Regions from separate parts of the Streptomyces sp. NBC_00259 genome, predicted to be linked through region 2. Evidence: riboswitches for the same ligand, from Rfam matches in the RefSeq annotation. Region 2 holds a riboswitch; the other holds the start of a gene.

Region 1 (3,398 bases), 3.8 Mb from region 2:
CTCCTTCGAGCGCGGAAAGGGTCACCGCCCGTGCGTAGTCGGCGGTCTGCAGCAGTCCGGGCACCACCGAGGTCTCCAGCGTCCGCGCCGTACTCGCCTGGGACTCCAGGCTGATGAAGTCCCGGTACTGGGGAGGGATCACCCCGCGGTAGGCGTGCCACCAGCCCGTGCCCCCGCCGTCCGCCGTGCCCGCCAGCGTCCCCAGCAGCTCCCGCAGCCGCGGATCGGCCACCCCGTAGGCGTCGAGCAACCGGGCCACATCGGCGGGCTTCACCCCGCTCGCACCGGTCTCGATGCGGCTCACCTTCGACTGGTGCCAACCCGCCAGGCGTGCCGCCTCCCGGCTGGTGAGGCCCGCGTCCAGCCGCAGGCCGCGCAGTTCCTCACCGAGCTTGCGGCGGCGCACCGCGGGACCGTGCCGCATTCCGTCCCCTCCTCCGTTCCTCCTTCGGTCGTCGAGTGACCGGCGTACGACCGGCGCGTGAGCGGCCGGCGCAGCGCAAGTCTGCGCCCAAATACGTTCTCGCGTCGCAGAGTTCACCGCTTTGAGCGACAGATATATGCATATCAAGGTGGATCGGCACCAACAGGGGCGGCACAGTGGCACTCTGACGGCTAGCGCACACTCTGGCGCACAGCGCAGTCCGAGGCTGTTCCGGCACCGCATCCGCTGCGTGCCGCGCTCCCGCAGCCCCGGTGGGAAAGGGACAGCTCGCCATGGCCGACCATCAGGAAGCCTCCATCACCCTGCCGAGCGATCCCGCCTCGGTCCCCGCCGCGCGGAGATACGTCTCCGAGGTCCTCACCGAGTGGGGGCTGCCGAGGGAGGACGACGCGGCCGACACGGTCCGTCTCATCGTCTCCGAACTGGCCACCAACGCCGTTCAGCACACCTTCGGACAGTCACCCACCTTCACGGTCGACGTCCGTCTCGAGCGCGACGAACAGCTGTGCGTCGGTGTGACCGACAGCCATCCGCGCTGGCCGCAGCGGCTGCCCGCGGCGGTGCAGCAGGACAACGGCCGCGGCATGGTGATCATCCGCTGGCTCGCCGCCGAGTGCGGGGGCAGGCTGCACGTCAGCCCTACCCCGGAAGGCGGCAAGACCGTCTGGATCGCCATGCCCTGGAGCCCCGCGCCGGCCGTCGTCCGCACCGAGCGCGGGGCGGTCCCGTCGGGCGGGCTCCCCGGCGACCCCGCTCCACAGGGGCACCGGCCCTGAGCCCTCCACGGCATCCCGCCGTTGCGTACGCGTACGGACGCCTGCGGACGCGTACCGGCCGCGCCGTGGAGGGCCGTGACCGCTCCTCTCGTCCCTCGGGGCCCCGGACGGTGCCGGGGCCCGGACAACTCAGCGCACGCGCCCGTAGCGCACGCTCTTGGACCAGATCTTGCTCAGCTTCACCACGGAACCGGTCTTCGGCGAGTGCCAGATCCTGCCGCCTCCCGCGTAGATGCCGACGTGGTACACGTATCCGCGGGCCTGGAAGAAGACCAGGTCACCGCGCTGCCGTTGGGAAGCGCGGATATGACGGGTCCGGTTGTACTGCTGCTGGGCCGTGCGCGGCAGCTTCTTGCCGGCCTTCTTGTACGCGTAGAGCGTCAGTCCCGAACAGTCGAAGCGATGCGGCCCCGTGGCCCCGTAGCGGTACGGAGAGCCCTTCTTCGACGCGGCCACGTTGAGTGCCTTCGTCGCGTGTGCCGCGGTGGCATGGGCCTCGGGCGCGCCGCCCGGCAGGACCAGCGAGCCGCCGACGGCCGCGATCGTGAGTGCCGAGACGGCACCCGTCCGGGACAACAGGGACGGGAGATGTGTCTGCGCAGACATGCGCAACCCTTCGTCAGCCGCCTGTGAAGGATGACCTGTCGGGTTCGGACCGGCGAAGACGCCCGGCCGCGTACGCGGCTTCACCCCAAGGACCGGCCATGATGTGCGGCCGGCCCGTACTGCTCGGGTCCTCCACTCCTGCCGAAGCCCTCATGTCGACCAGGCATCCGGTGCGGCGGCAGGACTCGGCGTCCGCCCGGACCGCCCCGCCGCGGTGGCGGGGGCTTGTCGTCCCAGGGATCTTGACCCACGAACTGCCGGATTTCCTCTTAGAAACGGCGTTTTGTGAGGCTCCTCACCAATGACCTATTCGAGTGGACAGAGCCGTTTGGCGGACAGTGCGTCGCCCGGTGACGAGCGCTGTACCAGCGTCGGAACGGGCCGTTGCGCCAGTCGGCTCAGCCCACGGCGCAACTTGCCCGGTGCATATCGTGCAGCCGCGACTGGTCCGGATGGGCGACACCCACTCGTACGCCTCCGGCGTGCCGCGAGGTGCGCGGTGGCCGTCGGGCGGCGGACCGTCAACTCGGCGACTCCGGAGGTACGGTGATTCTCGACGCCCTGCGCTCCCCGTCCAACACCCGCAGCGCACGGGCCAATGTCGGTGCGTGCAGCTCGCTCTCACCGCGCATGTGCATGACCGTCAGCGCGTCCCGGAGCGCCGTGGCCCGTACGACGAGCGCCTGGGCGGCACGAAGCGCGCCGTAGGTGTGCGTGCCACGCGCCGGGTTGATCCTTCCCAGCTGATCGACGACTTCGAGATAGCTGTCGATGAACTCACTTTCGGCACGCGTCAGTGCGGGGAGCGGCGGCAGTTCGGGCACCACGGCCGGTTCACCGGCCGTGGAGGGAAGTCGCGGACGTCTTCCGGTTCTTGACGATGTGATCGATCAGCCCGTATTCCTTGGCGCCCGGGGCGTCGAAGACCTTGTCACGCTCGATGTCCTCGGCGATGCGCTCGGCGCTCCGACCGGTGTGGCGTACGAGCACGGCGGCCATCAGCTCCCGCAGCCGCAGCAACTCCTGAGCCTGGAGATCGAGATCGGTCGGCTGTCCCTGCACCGGCTCCGCCAGGGAAGGCTGCTGGACGACGATCCGGGCACCGGGCAGGGCGATCCGCTTGCCGGGGGCGCCTGCCGCCAGCAGCACCGCGGCCGTCGAGGCGGCCCGGCCCAGACAGGTCGTGGCGATGTCGCAGGTCACCACCTGCATCGTGTCGTAAATGGCGGTCATCGCGCTGAGGGAACCGCCGGGGGAGTTGATGTAGAGCGCGATGTCCTGGTCCGGGGCGGCGTACTCGAGGTGCAGGAGCTGCGCGATGACGTCGTTGGCCGAGGTGTCGTCGACCGGTGCGCCGAGGAACACGATCCGCTCGGCGAGGAGCTTCGCGTACGGATCGAGGGTGCGGAGCCCTGCGCTGGTGCGCTCCGTGAACTCCGGCAGGACATGGCGGGCGGACGGGTGGTTCATGGCGTACCACTCCTCATGCGGCCGCGACGGTGCGGCGGCGTCTGTGGGCAGCGTCTGGCGGCTTGCGTGTCTGTAAAAAATGTACAGGACGTACAGGCCGT
Region 2 (3,398 bases):
CGACATCGCCGGCCTTGGCCTCGCCCGCGTCCGTCAGCCGGTCGATCTCGTCGGCGACGAACTGCGCCTCGTCGTGCTCGGTGTCCGCGACATAGCCGGCGATCTGCGCTCCGGCACCGGCATTCGTCCACAGGTTCTTGGGACGGCGGCTCTCGTTGCGCTCGATGACGGCGTTGGCGGCGGAGAGGATGGTCTGGGTCGAGCGGTAGTTCTGCTCGAGCAGGATCGTGGTCGCGTCCGGGTAGTCCTCCTCGAACTGGAGGATGTTGCGGATCGTGGCGCCGCGGAAGGCGTAGATCGACTGGTCGGCGTCGCCGACGACGCACAGCTCGGCCGGGGCCAGGTCCTCGTACCCCTCCCCCACCAGCTCGCGCACCAGCGTGTACTGGGCGTGGTTGGTGTCCTGGTACTCGTCGACCAGGACGTGGCGGAAGCGGCGCCGGTAGTGCTCGGCGACGTCCGGGAACGCCTGGAGCAGATGGACCGTGGTCATGATGATGTCGTCGAAGTCCAGCGCGTTGGCCTCGCGCAGCCGCGACTGGTACATCCGGTAGGCCTCGGCGAGCGACTTCTCGAAACCGTCGGCGGCCTGGTCGGCGAAGGTCTCCTCGTCGATCAGCTCGTTCTTCAGGTTCGAGACCTTGGCGCTGAAGGACTTCGGCGGGAACTTCTTCGGGTCCAGGTCGAGATCACGGCAGACCAGGGCCATGAGCCGCTTGGAGTCGGCGGCGTCGTAGATCGAGAACGACGACGTGAAGCCGAGCTTCTTGCTCTCGCGGCGCAGGATGCGCACGCAGGCGCTGTGGAAGGTGGAGACCCACATGGCGTTGGCGCGCGGGCCGACGAGATGCTCGACGCGCTCCTTCATCTCGCCCGCGGCCTTGTTCGTGAACGTGATCGCCAGTATCTGGCCGGGGTGGACATTGCGGGTCGCCAGCAGATGGGCGATCCGGTGGGTCAGCACCCGGGTCTTGCCGGAGCCCGCGCCGGCCACGATGAGCAGCGGCGAGCCCGTGTGCACGACGGCGGCGCGCTGCTGCTCGTTCAGCCCTTCGAGCAGCGCAGCCGGGTCCACGACGGGGCGCGGAGCGCCGTCTCTGTAGTACGCGCCCCCGGACGGAGGCACGTCGAACGTGCCCTCGAAGAGGTCGTGCGGGACCTCCTCGTGGGGCGCGTGCTCGTCGTGCTCGGGGGGCGGGGGCCCCTCCGAGGCCGAGGTGCGCTGGAGGTCCGCCAGGAAGCTGTCGTCAAAGAGGCTGCTCATCGCTCTACGAGTCTAGGCCGCTCCACTGACAGCCCGCCGCCGCCTTCACCACACTCGCCACGAACACACACGGTCACATCGGAGCACACAGCGCTAAGGTAACGAAAATGTATCGGGCATATCGAACATCCGCCTTCACAGCAGCACCACACTTTGGCTAGCGTGCTCGCCCAGGCAGCCCGTACCCCCATCGGCGAACCACGCCAACCGGGTCGCCACGCCGAATCCGTGCTTCCCTCGCGGGAGTTCGGAACCGGGGACCCACCATTTGTGCATAACTGGGGTGAATCGGGCCGCGTTTCTCTCGGCCCGTAGGACAGCCTTCCGTTCCGTCCGAACCCGACAGCTAACCCGGTAGGCGGTCCACGGAAGGAGATGCCGGCCTTGGCGTCGCACCGCAAGCCGCGCAGCCGTACACGCACCAACTCCCCCGCCGTCGGGTTGACGACGGCCGCCATAGCGAGCGTCTCGCTCCTCTCGGCACAGAGCGCGACAGCCGACCCGAAGCCCAGCATCGACGAGGTCCAGAAGAAGGTCGACGACCTCTACCGGCAGGCGGGTTCCGCGACCCAGGAGTACAACAGGGCCAAGGAGTCCACCGCGAAGCAGCGCCGCACGGTGGACCGGATCCTCGACGACGTCGCCAAGCGCACGGACTCCCTCAACGAGTCCCGCCGCGCTCTCGGCAGCTACGCGGCCGCGCAGTACCGCACCGGCGCGGTCACCCCGACCGCCGCGCTGCTCTTCGCCGACAGCCCGCAGGCCTACTTCGAGCAGTCACAGCTCATGGACCGGCTGACCGAGCAGCAGCGCAGCACCATCACCGAGTTCGAGGCCGAACAGGCCGCGGCGGCGAAGCAGCGAGCGCAGGCCACCAAGAGCCTGGAGTCGCTGACGGCCTCGCAGCAGTCGCTGCGCACCAGCAAGCAGACCGTCCAGACGAAGCTCGCCGAGGCGCGTGAGCTGCTCTCGCAGCTGACCGCCGAGGAGAAGGCGCGGCTCGCGGAACTGGAGCGCAAGCGCGAGGAAGAGGCCCGTCGCAAGGCCGAGGCGAGAGCCAAGGCGGAAGCGGAGGCCGAGGCCGAGCGGCAGCGCCAGGAGCGTGAGCAGCAGGAGCAGAGCGGTTCCGGTACGGGCGCGGGCTCGGACACGGGATCCGGCACCGGCACGGGCACCGGCACCGCCGGCGGCGCGTACGCCGCCAAGGCCGAGAAGGTCCTGTCCTTCGCGCGCGCCCAGATCGGCAAGCCGTACGTCTGGGGCGCGACCGGCCCGAGCTCCTTCGACTGCTCCGGGCTCACCCAGGCCGCCTGGAAGGCCGCGGGCGTCGATCTGCCCCGTACCACCTGGGACCAGGTGAAGGCCGGACAGAGCGTGGCGACGGCGGACCTGCTCCCCGGGGACCTGGTCTTCTTCTACGACGACATCAGCCACGTCGGCATCTACATCGGCGACGGCAAGATGATCCACGCCCCGAAGCCGGGTGCGAACGTCCGCGAGGAGTCGATCTACTACATGCCGATCTACGGGAGCATCCGCCCCGCGTAGCCGGTGGACGCGGTTGCAGGTCCGCATGTGAGTTGGCCGTTTCTCATCGTTCTGTCCGCGGCTTGTCCGGTTGGACAGGGCGATGAGAAGTCCGCTCTCGCGGGTGGATGCCGTCGTTGGGTGACCTGGTCCGACATCGTCCATCGGTGATCTTCCTGGTACGGTCCGGTCATGCCGCGCCTGGTGGACGTTCCTGGGTACGTACGCTTCTGGACCGCCTCGGCTGTGTCTGCCTTCGGTTCTCAGGTCACCGGGCTGGCCCTGCAGATCCTCGCCGCCGTGGCCCTGAGCGCATCCGCCACGGAGGTCGGCATCGTCAACGCCGCCCGCTGGGTTCCGTATCTGCTCTTCGGTCTCATGGCCGGGGTCGTGGTGGACCGCTGCCGGCGCAAGCTGATGATGGTCGTCACGGACCTCGCAAGGGCGGTCCTGCTCGGTGCGATACCCGTGCTCTGTGCGCTGGGTCGGCTCAGCATCCCTGCACTGTGCATGTTCGTCTTCGCGTTCGGGGTGCTGTCGTTGCTGTTCGAGGCGGCGAACCAGTCGTATGTGCCCCAGCTGGTCCCAAAAGAACTGCTCAACGCAG

Evidence for each region. A riboswitch is a leader RNA that binds a small molecule or an ion and turns the genes downstream of it on or off. The one in region 2 is predicted to bind cyclic di-AMP.
Region 1: linked by a shared signal. The riboswitch ahead of OG766_RS04335 (C40 family peptidase) and the one ahead of OG766_RS21640 (C40 family peptidase) in region 2 are both predicted to bind cyclic di-AMP.

The regions. Positions count from the first base shown of each region.
Region 1 is NZ_CP108080.1:982,405-985,802, reverse strand. It holds gene OG766_RS04345 (helix-turn-helix domain-containing protein) at 1-424, opposite strand, end outside; gene OG766_RS04340 (ATP-binding protein) at 718-1,221, shown strand; gene OG766_RS04335 (C40 family peptidase) at 1,351-1,827, opposite strand; cyclic di-AMP (ydaO/yuaA leader) riboswitch at 1,831-2,003, opposite strand; gene OG766_RS04330 (hypothetical protein) at 2,349-2,654, opposite strand; gene OG766_RS04325 (ATP-dependent Clp protease proteolytic subunit) at 2,662-3,297, opposite strand.
Region 2 is NZ_CP108080.1:4,751,677-4,755,074, reverse strand. It holds gene pcrA (DNA helicase PcrA) at 1-1,264, opposite strand, end outside; cyclic di-AMP (ydaO/yuaA leader) riboswitch at 1,473-1,641, shown strand; gene OG766_RS21640 (C40 family peptidase) at 1,640-2,812, shown strand; partial or broken gene OG766_RS21635 (MFS transporter) at 2,984-3,398, shown strand, end outside.